3 regions of the Paenibacillus glucanolyticus genome follow, and region 2 is predicted to be linked to each of the others. Evidence: riboswitches for the same ligand, from Rfam matches in the RefSeq annotation. Region 2 holds a riboswitch; each other region holds the start of a gene.
What was found. A riboswitch is a leader RNA that binds a small molecule or an ion and turns the genes downstream of it on or off. The one in region 2 is predicted to bind cyclic di-AMP.
Positions count from the first base shown of each region.

Region 1: it holds a riboswitch for cyclic di-AMP, as region 2 does, so the genes downstream of both, WDY75_RS30205 (C40 family peptidase) here and WDY75_RS15345 (universal stress protein) in region 2, are expected to answer to the same signal.
Region 3: it holds a riboswitch for cyclic di-AMP, as region 2 does, so the genes downstream of both, ehuB (ectoine/hydroxyectoine ABC transporter substrate-binding protein EhuB) here and WDY75_RS15345 (universal stress protein) in region 2, are expected to answer to the same signal.

Region 1 covers NZ_CP147845.1:6,568,510-6,573,220, forward strand. The annotation lists gene WDY75_RS30195 (M1 family metallopeptidase) at 1-1,361, shown strand, start outside; gene WDY75_RS30200 (hypothetical protein) at 1,373-2,200, shown strand; cyclic di-AMP (ydaO/yuaA leader) riboswitch at 2,547-2,685, shown strand; gene WDY75_RS30205 (C40 family peptidase) at 2,690-3,163, shown strand; cyclic di-AMP (ydaO/yuaA leader) riboswitch at 3,566-3,704, shown strand; gene WDY75_RS30210 (C40 family peptidase) at 3,709-4,182, shown strand; gene WDY75_RS30215 (GNAT family N-acetyltransferase) at 4,322-4,711, shown strand, end outside.
Region 2 covers NZ_CP147845.1:3,222,807-3,227,517, forward strand. The annotation lists gene WDY75_RS15340 (TrkH family potassium uptake protein) at 1-1,255, opposite strand, end outside; gene WDY75_RS15345 (universal stress protein) at 1,337-2,005, opposite strand; cyclic di-AMP (ydaO/yuaA leader) riboswitch at 2,142-2,292, opposite strand; gene WDY75_RS15350 (cation:proton antiporter) at 2,443-3,687, opposite strand; gene WDY75_RS15355 (TetR/AcrR family transcriptional regulator) at 3,850-4,482, shown strand; gene WDY75_RS15360 (ABC transporter ATP-binding protein) at 4,479-4,711, shown strand, end outside.
Region 3 covers NZ_CP147845.1:863,126-867,836, forward strand. The annotation lists gene WDY75_RS04015 (SDR family NAD(P)-dependent oxidoreductase) at 1-247, shown strand, start outside; gene WDY75_RS04020 (exosporium glycoprotein BclB-related protein) at 318-1,274, opposite strand; cyclic di-AMP (ydaO/yuaA leader) riboswitch at 1,771-1,915, shown strand; gene ehuB (ectoine/hydroxyectoine ABC transporter substrate-binding protein EhuB) at 2,265-3,119, shown strand; gene ehuC (ectoine/hydroxyectoine ABC transporter permease subunit EhuC) at 3,121-3,774, shown strand; gene ehuD (ectoine/hydroxyectoine ABC transporter permease subunit EhuD) at 3,778-4,440, shown strand; gene ehuA (ectoine/hydroxyectoine ABC transporter ATP-binding protein EhuA) at 4,453-4,711, shown strand, end outside.

The DNA of each region.
Region 1 (4,711 bases), 3.3 Mb from region 2:
AGAATTTTATTATGGCTGGCCAATGGTTCCCTAAAATTTCAGTCTATGAGCCGGCAGGTCTTCGTGGAAGAACGGATGAGGGATGGAACCTCCATCAATATCACGGCAACTCCGAGTTCTATTCCAACTTCGGCATCTACAGCGTTCGAATCCGGGTTCCCGAAAATTATATTGTTGCCGCTACCGGATTCCCGACGAAGCCCGCACAGAAGACGAATGGCGAGAAGGTTTATCAATTCTATGCGGACGATGTCCATGATTTTGCCTGGTCAGCATCACCGAACTTTGTCACGGCAGAAGAAGCCTTCTCTGCGCCAGGTGTACCGGGTGTCCGCATCAAGCTGTATCTCGATCCTGTGCATAAAGACTTAAAGGACCGATACTTCGATGCTGCCAAATCCGCACTTGCTTCATTTGGTAAATGGTATGGATCCTATCCATACTCCACGTTGTCCATCGTGGTGCCGCCTGAATCGGGCAACGGTGCCGGCGGCATGGAGTATCCGACGCTGGTAACTGCCTTCGGTGCCAGAAATGATTCACCGGGGTATGAGCTGGAACGAACCGTCATCCATGAGATCGCCCATCAATATTTTTACGGGATTATTGCGAATAACGAGTTTGAGGAAGCCTGGCTGGACGAGGCCTTTGCGACCTATGCTGAAGAGAGAGTGATGGAGAAGGAATACGGCATTACCTCCAACACCGCAGCTCAAGGAGCGTCGATTACCTCACCTGCACCGCTGAAAATGGATTCCTGGAAATACAGCTCCCACGAAAACTATGCACTGAACGTTTACACGAGAGGCAAACTTGTACTGCAAGGCATAGAACGGCAGGTCGGTCCACGGATGATGGAGAAGATTCTGAACACCTATGCCCAGAAATACCGTTTCAAGCACCCCACCACGTCCGACTTCCAGAAGGTCGTTGAACAAGTAAGCAAAACCTCCTGGCAGTCTTATTTTGACCAGTATGTATATGGAAACCAAATGGCGGACGTCGCAATCGATCTGATCAAAACCAAAAATAAAGGGACGCAGGACAATCCAGAGTATGAATCTACGGTCAAGATTACAAGCAAAGACGGAGATGTTACCGATGTCCCGATCATATTTGCGTTCGAGGACGGCAAGACCGTGGAGCGAACCTGGAGTGGCAAGGACGGTAAAGTCACTTACACTCTGGACTACACCTCGCCGCTATCCTGGGCGATGGTTGACCCGAAATACTCCATGGTTCTTGAGAACAAACACATCAATAATTATATGAAGGCAGGAATGGATCCGAAAGTGGTGACACGCTGGAATCTCAGCATTACCAAACTCGTGGAGACGCTGTTCGGTAGCCTGTCATGGTGAGGGGTGAGCACATGAAAACTTATGCAGGCCAAGGGTGGACCAGTGTTAAAGACCAATTATACGTCTCTATTCTGCTCTTCTTATACCGTTTGCTGTGGGGATATTGCCTGTACCGACTTGTAAAATCAGCCGTCGTTCCCCTTCTGATGCGGTATCCAGACTCTGCACCTAACGAACTGAGCCGGCTATTGTTCTTCTACGAGGGAGAGATGAGCCTGACGTTAAGCAATACGGTCCATACCTACGGATGGCTTCTGGCTGGATTGCTGCTCATCCGGATGGTGCTCACCCCGCTCATACGGGCAGGCATCTTCTATAACCTCCACCAGGAAGCCCAAGGTGAACGCGGCTTGTTCTTCTTCACGGGAATGCAGAAGCTGTGGAAACCCGTGACGATATTCTATCTGATCGAGTTGATCCTCACCTTTGCTCCCGGCTACTGGATTGTGCCCAAAATTCTCCCGATCCTGCTCAACGGCATCCAGGAGCCCGCTCTGCTGCTCCACGCGCTGCCCTATGCGGCAGGCTGGTTCCTGTACGCCTATCTGATTCGGATATCCCTGCTCTATATGCAGTTTGGCCGTATCGGTGATTCCGGTATGATCAGCTCTATTCTAACTCTCTTCAACAATCTGGGCACGGCAGTCCTCCTGTCCATAACCGTGGGCGGTGCCGCCGTTGTTATACTTCTGCTCCTTAGCTCTGCCTCACTCATCTGGGCAGGACTAATCGGTTTAATTATTCAGCAAGCCTCCTATTTTCTAAATGGACTTTTCCAAATTTGGGTAATTTCCTCCCAGTATCATCTGTGGAAATCATCATCCTCACAGCACTCCTAGAAGTTACATTTCGTTACAATAGTATGATCGACAGGCTCGCGAATAAACTGTAACCGGAAGCGACATGGATCTTAATCCCTGCCATTTTTACAGAAAATAGGATTTCATTTATCCTCCATATCACAAATTTCAGAGCGCGAAATTACAAAAAAACCCGTTCCAGCATGACTGGGACAGGTTTTTTTGTTTAAATATACACTTTCCTCGTTTGCCAAAATGTTAATACTCTGCTAAAATAACGAATATGTTAGTAACAACTTTGTCATCTTTACTGTAACTTTTGCTGGAACTATGTTATTTCGTTAATCATGTTGGAACGTCAGACGTCAATGAATGGGTTCATCAACATTTTAAGGAGCCGAATTCCCATATCGATTGGGAAGCGGGGGATCCGTTTTGGGTGAATTGATCTCGCAAGAGAGGGATCATAGGGGACCTTCAACCGAACCCTTAAGCTAACCTCGCAGGCATTGGAAGGAGCATTTCGTTTTGAAAAAGAAGTTAACGGCCGTTTCTCTCGGCCTAGCCCTCGCGCTCACATTAGGGACCGGAAGCGCTTTCGCCGATTCCAAATTAAATACCGCAATCAAACCAGCCATTGGTGTATCTTATAAAACAGGTGGAACCACAACAAATGGTTTTGACTGCTCCGGCTTCACCACCTATGTTTACAAGAAGCTTGGTCTCAGCCTGCCACGAACATCTACCGCTCAATACAAGGTAGGTACGGCAGTATCCAAGAGCAATTTGAAAGCTGGCGATCTCGTGTTCTTTAACACATCCGGTAAAGGTGTATCTCATGTGGGTATTTATGTTGGGGGTGGAAAGTTCGCTCATTCCTCATCTTCTCGCGGTGTCATTGTCAGTCCGCTAAGCCAAAGCTATTACGCACAGCGCTATGTGGGCGCTAAGCGAGTGATGAGTCAAAGCACGTACAAATCTGTAGCTGTAAACTACAACTAATTGGAACTTTATTGATTTATCCTTATAAGAGAGCCCTGGAGTTTTGAGATTGTGCCGATCTCACCCAGCGGCTTTTTTCTTTTGTTCACTGTGTATACCTCTATAACGTTTGGGACAACGAAAAAGTTCCCGCTTTTCAAAAAAAATATAAATTTTATTAATCCAGAAACAACTTCATCAGCATTATTGGCAGCCCTTCATAAAGATCCTTACCTTTTATATACCCTTCCCGGCCTTCATTAAACGCAATATTGGAAAATAATTGATTATACCTGACACTTCGACAGCTGATGCTATTGAATAATAGCGAAAGTCATCAAGAAATAATTGCCAAGCTTGTTTGCTGTCTGATAGAATGGGTACAGTAACAACTTTGTCATTAATGTAAGTGCTTTAATACATAGATTACGATTGCCGAATTCCCATGGATATGGGAAGCGGGGGAACCATTTACGGGTGAATTGATCTTGCTGTCAAGGGATCATAGGGGACCTTCAACCGAACCCTCAAGCTAACCTCGCAGGCAGCGGAAGGAGCTCTTCATGCTGAAGAAGACGTTATCAGCGGCAGCCCTGAGTATTACGTTACTGTTCACTTCAGGCATTGGCAGCGTGTTTGCCGATAGTGCGCTGGACCAGGAAATTGATAAGGTATTGGGTACAAGATATAGTTATGGAGGTACAACCACGAGCGGATTTGACTGCTCCGGTTTTACCATGTATGTGTATGCCAAACTCGGCCTGAAGCTCCCGCATCAATCCGGCTCTCAATTCGATATGGGGACAAGCATAACCCGCAAAGATCTGCGGGCTGGCGATTTGGTGTTCTTCAACACAACGGGGAGCGGTATATCCCATGTTGGCATTTATGTAGGCGATGGCAAGTTTGCCCATGCCTCGTCGAATCGAGGTGTCGTCATCAACCGACTTGCTGAGGATTACTATGATCAGCGTTACGTCGGTGCCAAACGCATCATGAGTGATGATAAGTATGAACAATCGGCCGATACATCATCCTAGATGATAGAGGCTGACGATCCAGTGCACAGACCTACTGCCCGTTAAAGGAGAGCCCGCCTCTCTTTGACGGGCTTTTTCATGCAGCTCGCTCCCTTATATAAAGGGTACATGGATAATATACGAATGGAGGAAACTACCAATGGATGTTACCCCTATTTCATTTCGCGCCGTCATCATGCGTGAGGAACACGCTGAAGAAATATGCACCTGGTCCTATCCCCCTCCTTACGATATCTATGGCTTCCTTCCTTGGGAGCAGATGAAAGGGCTCGAGGTGGAATTTGGCGATCCGATCATACGCCAGCAGCAATATATCTCGATTCTGGATGACCAGGATTCTCTGTGGGGGTTTGCCCAGCTGTTTCCCATACACGAAGTGACACGGATCGGGCTTGGCATGCGGCCTGATTGGTGCGGGCGTGGAATGGGTAAACGATTTATGCAGACCATAACGCAGGAGGCCAGGCGCAGGAGGCCTACGGATGAGATTGATCTGGAAGTAATGACCTGGAATGAGCGTGCGATCCGT
Region 2 (4,711 bases):
CGGCAAACATCGTTATGGTTACAATGAATTTCCCCACGGGAGATAATTCGCTTGTCAATCCCATCGACAATCCAGTAGTGCTGAAAGCGGATGTCGCTTCAAACAGCACTTCCAAAAAATGCTCTTCCAGCATTCCTTCTGAAATGGTCAGCAATAGGGAAACTCCCAGCACAACCACCAGAGAACTCATGACAACGGCCAGTGCGCGCATAACGGTTTCGCCTGCTATTTTGCGCTTGAAGGCATGGATTTGACCACCCCCGCGAAAGGTTTGGATTGTAGCTAATATGAGTACAACAAGTGTATTGATCTTAATACCGCCGCCTGTCCCTCCGGAAGCAGCACCAATGAACATCAGAATAATAATGAAGAACTGAGAAGCTGCCAGCATACTGCCGATATCAATCGTATTAAACCCCGAGCTTCGTGGCGTTATGCCTTGAAAAAAAGCAGCCAGTACTTGTTCGCTCCCACTCAATTGGCCAAAGGTTGACGGATTCCAGCTCTCCATAAAGTATATAAATAGAAAACCAAGCAGGGACAGCGTTCCTGTCCCGACCAGAACAACCTTGGAATGAAGCGAAAGTTTTTTCCATGAACGTTTTTGGAATACATCCACAATGACGATATAGCCGAGACCTCCAATGATAAATAACAGGACAATCGTAATATTGACGATCGGATCGCCAACGAAGGGTGTCAGGCTGTCAGACCACAGGGCGAAACCGGCATTGTTGAATGCGGAAACGGAATGGAAGAGGGCGTAATAGGCCGCCTGCCCCCATCCAAAATCCGATTGCCAACGAAGTGTTAGAACAATCGTTGCCAGTGCTTCAAATGCGAAAGCGATAAGTACCATGTACATTGACAATTTAACCAAACCTTGTGCCGAAGTCGAATAGGTGGTTTGCTGGATGATGAGCCGTTGTTTCAAGCCAATTCTTTTCCCCAAAACAATGGCGACCATGACACCAAAGGTCATAAAGCCAAGTCCGCCAATTTGGATCAACATCATAATGATGACTTGTCCAAAAGTTGAAAACACGCTGCCGGTATCCAAGACAACGAGTCCGTTTACGCATATTGCTGACGTTGCCGTAAATAATGCATCCAGCAGACCAACTGAACTTCCGGTGGAGGAAGAGTGGGGAAGCGCAAGCAATGCGGCTCCGATTAATATCAATGTGAAAAAAACAAGCATGATGAGTTGGGGAGGGCTCATCTTTTTCTTAAGCTTGTTGATGAACAACTCCATTTTGCCAGGAGCGGAATGTTGTGTATTTCGATCGTTTGAATTTATAGAGGGTCTTCTCACAAATTCCACTCCCATTTCTTATTAATCTTCGTCCTTGGCATACATTTCTCTGTTTTGGAATAAAGACGAGTCTATTACTTTTCCGTGACTTATTTTTAGATATTGGACTTCTTGATCTGTTTTTATTTTTAGCAAACCGGTGTCAAAATCGGTATTCAACTCTTTGAAAAATAGTCCGCTGGCTACAGGGTTGCCCCCGGATTCCTTATTACCGATTATATAATGAGGACCCTCTTTGAAAACGGCGACTCGAATCCCTCGTTCATGGGTGTCAGTAATTTGTTCATCCATCCTCTGAACTGCCACGATGTGCAGATCCGTTTCGCCAATCTGGTTTAGGAGTTCGTTGACAAACGACCCGCGCGTAATTTCTTGCCATCGTGTTTGTCCAGACTGCCCGATGATGAGTTGGGTAATATGAAGGTTTTTGGCAGTTTCTGCTATGATTTCGGAAGCCTTGCGATCTTTGTTTGGTTTGACGATAAAGGTCGCCCCATATTCGTCGCATTTCATTTGCCACTCAGCCATATACCTTTCTTGTGTCTGATCAAGCTCATTCTCACGTAAGGGTATAACGCTCAACACAAACAGGGGACACTGAAGCAGATGGGCTAATTCACCGCCTCGGCGGATGAGGCGTTCGCCGTTCGGACCATAATACACGCATACCAGTATTTTTTCGTTGTTCAACAGATAAATCATTCCTTTCTTATTCTTCAGTAGACGGTAATTACCACATTAGCTTAAATTAAAAAGGCCTGGTTGCAGAGATATATCTGCTTCCAGACCTTGGCTGTACGAATTTTGGACAAGTCAAAGTAGAAGAGTGTTCTCTCCCAAGACGCTGACGAGGTTAGCTGTCGGATTCGGGATTGAGAGTTCCCGTTCCTTCTTAATCAGAAAGAATTCACCCCTAAAGCTTAAGCAGCTTTTGTTGGTTCCCCCGTTCCTCATAGAGGATTAAGCGTAATGCGTATAAAATTTATTGTAATAAATATTATGCTAAAATAAGCTAAAAGTAAACAGTCTGCCATGGGCAATGAATGTCATTCATGGGTTGAGGTAGAATTCAATCTTTGTTTTGTATATACTCGTTTCAAGTTATTATTTGATTACCCGAAGGTTACTTACATATCCGCACCGTCTTTTTCCTTCACGGGGTTAGCTAATCCAAACTTCTTAACCAATGGTTTGATGGTTAACCCCTGCACGAGAAGTGAGAAAAGGACAACACTAAACGTGAGCACGAGTATATCGTCGCGGCCGGCGAAGGTTGAGGGCAAACTTAAGGCGAGTGCGATGGATAAACTGCCCTTTAACCCTCCCCAATTCAAAACCATCTTCCATGATGAAGGGAAGGGTCTCAGGAAGTACAGGCTCGCGTAGACGGCCACAGTCCTACCGATGAGAACGATCAGAATGGCGGCACCGATTAACGCCCATTTGTCTGCGAAGTTAATATGTTTGATTTCGAGACCGATCATCAGGAATATCAATGAATTTGCAATCAACGTGATGACGTCCCAGAACGAATTAATGTTCATCTTGGTCGTCTCCGACATCCCGATGCGCGCTCCGTAACTGCCGAAAATCAAGCCGCCCACGACGACGGCAATCACACCGGATACATGGAAATGCTCGGCGATAAAGAAACTTCCGAAGAAGAGGAGCATTGAGAACGCAATCTCTAACGGATAATCGTCATAGAAGCGAATGAGCTGTGAGAATAGATACCCAAGCAAGCTTCCAACTGCGATACCGCCGACACTGAACTTGAGAAAGAGCAATAGGCCGCTGCCTGCTCCCGCCCAGCCCATTTCCATATATGTAAGTAAATAAACGGAAGAGATCTGAAACAACACAACGGCAATTCCGTCATTAAACAACGATTCCCCTTCAATAATCGTCACGATTTTCTTCGGTACGCCTAAAGACTTGAAGATGGAGATGACACTGATCGGATCTGTGGCGCTCATTAAAGCCGCAAAGGTAAATGCAACGACTAAAGGTAATCCCATAAGCCCGTACATGGCAAGAGCAATAAGAAGAAAAGAGAGCAAGGTGCCGCCAAAAGCAAGGGCAAGCACCGGCTTGCCTTGTTCACGAAGATGCGAGAATGGAAGCTTTAGCGTAGCATCCCCGAGAAGGATTGGCAGGAACAGGGAAATAATGATCGCTTGAAACACATTCGATTGGGTGATGAAAGATTCGGCTTCATCCAGCACCGGCACGTGGATCAATCCAAGCAGCAGACCTACGATAACAAGAGCAATAGAGTAGGGCTGATTCATTTTTTTGGCTACCGCGATAACCCCCATCGAAACCGCTAGTAGAATTAACAATTGAACGAATATCTCATTAAAATGATGCATAGAGCCCCCTCCTTAAAGAAGATAATCTCCAGTTATTGTAACTTAATGACCTCCAAACAACAAATATATTGACAAATGGGAAAAAGAGGGCGTATTTTATGAATATAAAATAAAATTAATCACAGAATCATTCCTATGCTGATTAAGGATGTGAAATACGATATGCCAAAAAAATTCTCTGACGAAGAACGTAAGTGGATTCGAGAAAAACTGCTGGTGGAGGCACGTCAGCATTTCGAAAAGTCTGGTCTCCGTAAAACGAGTGTTGAAGAATTAACGAAGGCGGTCGGCATTGCCCAAGGCTCATTTTACATGTTCTTCGGATCGAAAGAGGAATTGTATTATGAACTGATTCTGGAAGAGGAGGATCGAATCCGCAGTGCGGTTCTAGACTTATTTCCTCCGGAACAGGTCAGCAGCCAGGATAGCATCAAACGGTTTCTCTTGTATTCATTAAGGATGATGGATGAGAGCCCGCTGCTTCGACAGATGATGGATCGGGGGGAGATGGAGCTGTTGTTCAGGAAATTACCGAAGGAACTGCTGGACCGTAACTTTACCGAGGATCAGGATGCTCTCCTGCCAGTGATTGCAGCTTGGCAGAAAGCCGGCATTTTGAATGGTACGGCACCCGAATCCATCGTGGGCATGATCAGATCCTTGGCGTTTCTTACGCTGCACAGAAAAGAGATTGGAGAAGCACCATTTACAGCTACGATCGAATTGTTGGTAGAGTTATTATCTGCCGGTATGCTCGCAGTGTCCAAAGGGGCACAAGGAGGTGAGGGATTGTGATCGAAGTAAGCGGGCTTCATTTCACTTATCCCAATCGTAAAGAGCCGACCCTGCAGGGACTTGATTTTGTCATACGGTCTGGAGAAATCTTTGGATTTCTCGGCCCGTCTGGTGCAGGTAAAAGCACAACGCAGAAGCTGCTGATCGGTGTTCTGAAGGGATATCGTGGGAGCATAAAGGTAATGGGAAACGAAATTAAGGAAATCGGTCCGGAATATTACGAGCGAAT
Region 3 (4,711 bases), 2.4 Mb from region 2:
GTCGATGGGCGCTGATTATGCCTCCAGAGGAATCCGGGTCAATGCAGTGTGCCCGGGTTATATCGATACTCCGCTTATTCAGGGAAGAACTGAAGCGATCACGCAGCACTTGGTCGGCCTGCATCCGATGGGGCGCTTGGGGCAGCCTGAAGAAGTAGCTAAAGCCGTGCTGTTTCTTGCCAGCGAAGACGCATCCTTTATTACTGGCACCACCTTGCTGGTGGATGGCGGATATACAGCGGTTTAAACCATATGAAGAAGCCCCGAGCATGCTCGGGGCTTCTTTGTTATATATGACAGATACGGGATAGGGCAAATTATATAATGCTGACGCCAGCACTGCCGTAACCGGCAGTTGCAGTGATCAGAGTCAGACCTGTTGCTGTTGTGGAGAATACCATCAACAAGCGGGTATTTGCTGCAACCGGAATAGCCAGGCCATCCAAGAAGCCGTTGCTGACCGTACCCAATGTGACTGCGCCGGTATATGGGGGAGCCAATGTGACAAGGGCACCGGGGATTGGCGTGAAGATATTGCTTGTAGCCGGAGCGCTGTACAGCTGGGCTGTGACCGTAACAGTAGTTCCAAGCAGGTCGAGTGCCAAGGTGTTGCTGAAGGTTGCGGAAATTGCCGTGATGGTGCCTGCGCGTGGCGTATTGAAAGCAAAGTCAAGCGCAGTACCTCCCGCACCCGTAAGGTCGATCGTTCCGCCAGCGAGCGTAACGGTTGGACCCGAAATACCGAAGCCTACGAGACCAACCGTTCCGACCAAACCTCCAACAATGGTTGTAAGCGCAAGAGGTATGCCGGATGCGAAAGGAATGATCGCTCCTCCACCTGGCAACCCAGTAGCCCCTGTTGGCCCAGTAGGGCCGACGGCTCCAGCAGGACCAACGGGTCCGATCGCTCCAGCAGCACCGGCAGGTCCGACAGGTCCGACAGGTCCGACAGGTCCAACGGGTCCTGCAGGTCCTGTTGGACCCGGAATGCCTGTTGACGATCCAGCAGGTCCAGCAGGCCCAATTGGCCCAGCTGGCCCGACAGGTCCAACGGGTCCAAGAGCTCCAACCGGCCCCACAGGTCCGACTGGTCCAAGAGGTCCCTGCGGTCCAACCGGTCCGCGGGGGCCTCTGACACAGTGGCGACGAATCGGTTTGTGTCCACCTTTACCACTATTGCCGTTATCAGGACATCTTTTTTTCTTGGCGTGCAGTACTTTTTTCTCTATCTTTTTAAGAGCACACAATTTTCTCTTTCTAGAAGAACAATCCAAATCAAGCACCTCCTTTAGATTTGCTTTATACTACGCAGATGCTCTCTTAGCCGCATGGGTTAACAGCTTATAAATGATAGATATATACCTATTATTTTAAGAATGTACGATAGCCTCTGAGGAATCAGTCTATAAACGAATAGCGAAAAAAAGCGATCGTGATGATATTGGAATAGCGAAATTGGGGGCTAACAAAGCTTATAATGGATCGTGTTGAAAAAAAATTCTGTTTCGAAGTTGAGGGCTTGTCTCCTCTGCATCGTTCATGATTCATGTCATGAATGATCTACCGCATGAATTATCTGTTATCTGATGGGCGCAATGCCTGCTGTATAGCGAAAAACACACCTCCGAACAAGGAGGCGACAGGCAGGGGACAGCCCTGAATTTGTGGAGATTATGGCTACTAATATGCCTTGGAAGAGCGCTGATTTCACCTCCGAATTTCCAGAAAATGCAGCTCCAGGGGTTTGACTTTTACTGAGCTTCCCTTTATCATGAACACACGCTTAGTTTCCGGCATACATTTCCGGAGAGCGGGGGAACCAGTTTCATCAGGGGCGAGTCACTTGAATTCACGAGTGTAGGGTACCATCTTACCCGAGTCCGTCAGCTAACCTCGTCAGCAGTGGATGGGTCTTGTATACATAATGGATGTTCATAACAAAGGCCCTTTATTCTCTATAGGGGCCTTTTCTCTATTTTTTGACCCCCTGCTGGCGGAGCTATGTCTAGATCCCCTGTTTGGTGGTCTTTTTGTATTCTGCAAAAGAGGAGGGCAATGCCTGCTAATGTTTAGCCAATTGAATCAGTCAGACGGTTTGGGTTTACAAGGCACAGGGAAATGGATGCAACCTCTCCCCTGAGCCCCCGGACTGTGCAAGTGTGTCTGAATGTCACATATCCGAGTTAACACATGTGTTAACATGGATAATTTCCTCATGCCGTTTTTAGGAACAACAAAATCATTTCGAAAGGTTGTGGAAGGTGTTGAAGAAAGTTGTTGTGCTGTTGTTGTCATTGGTTATGGTGGTATCGGTCGCGGCCTGCGGCGATAAGGGGAGCACGCTGGAACGGGCCAAAGAGCAGGGGTATATTACCGTAGGTTTTGCCAATGAAAAGCCTTATGCCTACAAAGAGGCCAGCGGGGAGCTTACAGGCGAAGCCGTTGAGATTGCCCGTGTCATTCTGGAGCGACTTGGCATTAAGGAGATGAGAGGTGAGCTTACGGAGTTCGGCTCCCTGGTTGCCGGGCTTCAGGCGGAACGGTTTGACCTGATCACTGCAGGCATGTTCATCAATCCGGACCGCTGCTCCGCCGTTTTGTTTGCTAATCCGGAGTACAGCATAGGGGAAGCTCTTGCCGTGAAGCAAGGGAATCCAAGTGGACTCGGAAGTTACGAAGATATTGCCAAGGATGATCAGGCGAAGGTGGCCGTCATGACTGGCGCGGTTGAAATCGGCTATATGGAGAAGTCAGGCATCCCTTCGGACCGGATCATACAGGTTCCCGATCAGGCCTCGGCCATCAGTGCCCTCCAGGCAGACCGGGTGCAGGCGATTACCATGACGGGACCGTCCCTGCAGGCGATGCTGGATTCGGCCAGCGATGACAACATCGAACGCGTCGCGGATTTCGAACAGCCGGTCATCGACGGTGAAAGCGTTCGGGGCTATGGGGCCACGGCATTCCGTCAAGCGGATACCGAATTCCAGGAGGCTTATAATGCGGAGCTTGAAAAAATGAAGGAGTCAGGTGAGCTGCTGGAGATCTTGCAGAAGTTTGGATTTACCGAAGAAGAGCTGCCGGGCGAGATGACAGCCGCTGCGCTTTGCGGTGAATAGTATGCCGAATTCATGGATCGATTTTCTTCCTACTCTGCTGAAAGGAGCGGAGATTACGGTTTTGGTCGCCTTCTTTTCAGCTGTTCTGGCCATTGCCATGTCCTTCGCAGCCGGTTTATCCAGACTGTCGAAGCTGTGGATCGTCCGCACGGTTACAGCCGTGTATGTGGAAATCTTTCGGGGAACCTCCTTGCTGGTGCAGCTGTTCTGGTTGTATTTTGCTCTTCCGTTTATCGGCATTGAGCTTCCCAAAATGCTGGCAGCCATCCTTGCGATTGGATTCAACTTTGGCGCATATGGCTCCGAGATTGTCCGAAGCACGGTGCTGGCTGTTCCAAAAGGACAGTGGGAAGCTTCGGTGGCGCTTAATATGAAGCCATGGCAAAGGATGTGGAATGTTATATTGCCTCAAGCTTCACTGCGAATGCTCCCGCCATTCGGAAATCAGCTGGTGGAACTCATCAAATCTACGTCACTTGTCTATTTCATCACGATGGCGGATCTGACGTATCAGGCCATGGTGCTGCGCAACAACTATATTTCCTGGACAACCGAGATTCTGGTGCTGCTGCTTCTTATGTATTTTGTCATAGCTACGCTTGTCTCGATGGCAGTTCGGTTGCTGGAGCGTAAATGGACGGCGGGGAGGCTATAGCGGATGTGGGATTGGAATTATGTGTTTGATATCCTGCCGGAATTGCTGAGTGCATTAAAAATGACGGTATGGGTGACGCTCTGCGCTTTTGTGGTGGCCTTGATAATCGGGCTGCTGTTTGCCTTTGCTGCTCGAAGCCAGTGGAAGCCTGTGTCGCTCATGACCAAAGGTATTATCGAATTTATCCGCAATACACCGCTGCTGGTTCAGGTCTTCTTCCTGTACTACAGTCTGCCGCTCCTTACCGGAATCTCCATTCCGGCCTTCTATGCCGGGGTGATCGGTCTTGGGCTGCATTACAGCACGTATCTGTCCGAAGTGTATCGTTCTGGCATCGAAGGGGTCCCCAAGGGGCAGTGGGAAGCTGCAACTGCTCTGAATTACACGAAAGCCCAAACCTGGCGGAGCATTATTCTGCCGCAAGCGGTGCCGCCTATTATTCCGGTGCTGGGCAATTATTTGATTGTCATGTTTAAGGAAACACCGATTCTGTGTGCCATTACGCTTGTTGAGATGATGCTGACAGCCAAGAATATCGTTTCCCAGTCGTTTCGTGCATTCGAGCCGTATACGCTGGTTGGCATTCTGTTTCTAATTATCAGTTATATCGCGTCTTTGCTGGTGCAAAGGCTGGAGAAACGAATGAATCTGCAGCGTGGAAAATAAGGAGGGAGTCTATTGAACGCAGTAGTAATTGATGCGTTTGCCGGAGCCGAGGTGCCGCAGCCTGATCCAAACCCGGCAGCGGAAGTGAAGCCGATGGTGAGATACAAGGGCGTGACGAAGTCGTTTGGTGATCTCCAGGTGCTTAAAGGCATCGATCTGGAGATGCAGCCTGGAGAAAAGGTGGCTGTTATTGGTCCGAGCGGCTCGGGCAAAACGACGATGGGGCGGATGTTAATGACACTGGAGGAACCGACCGAAGGCACCATCGAGG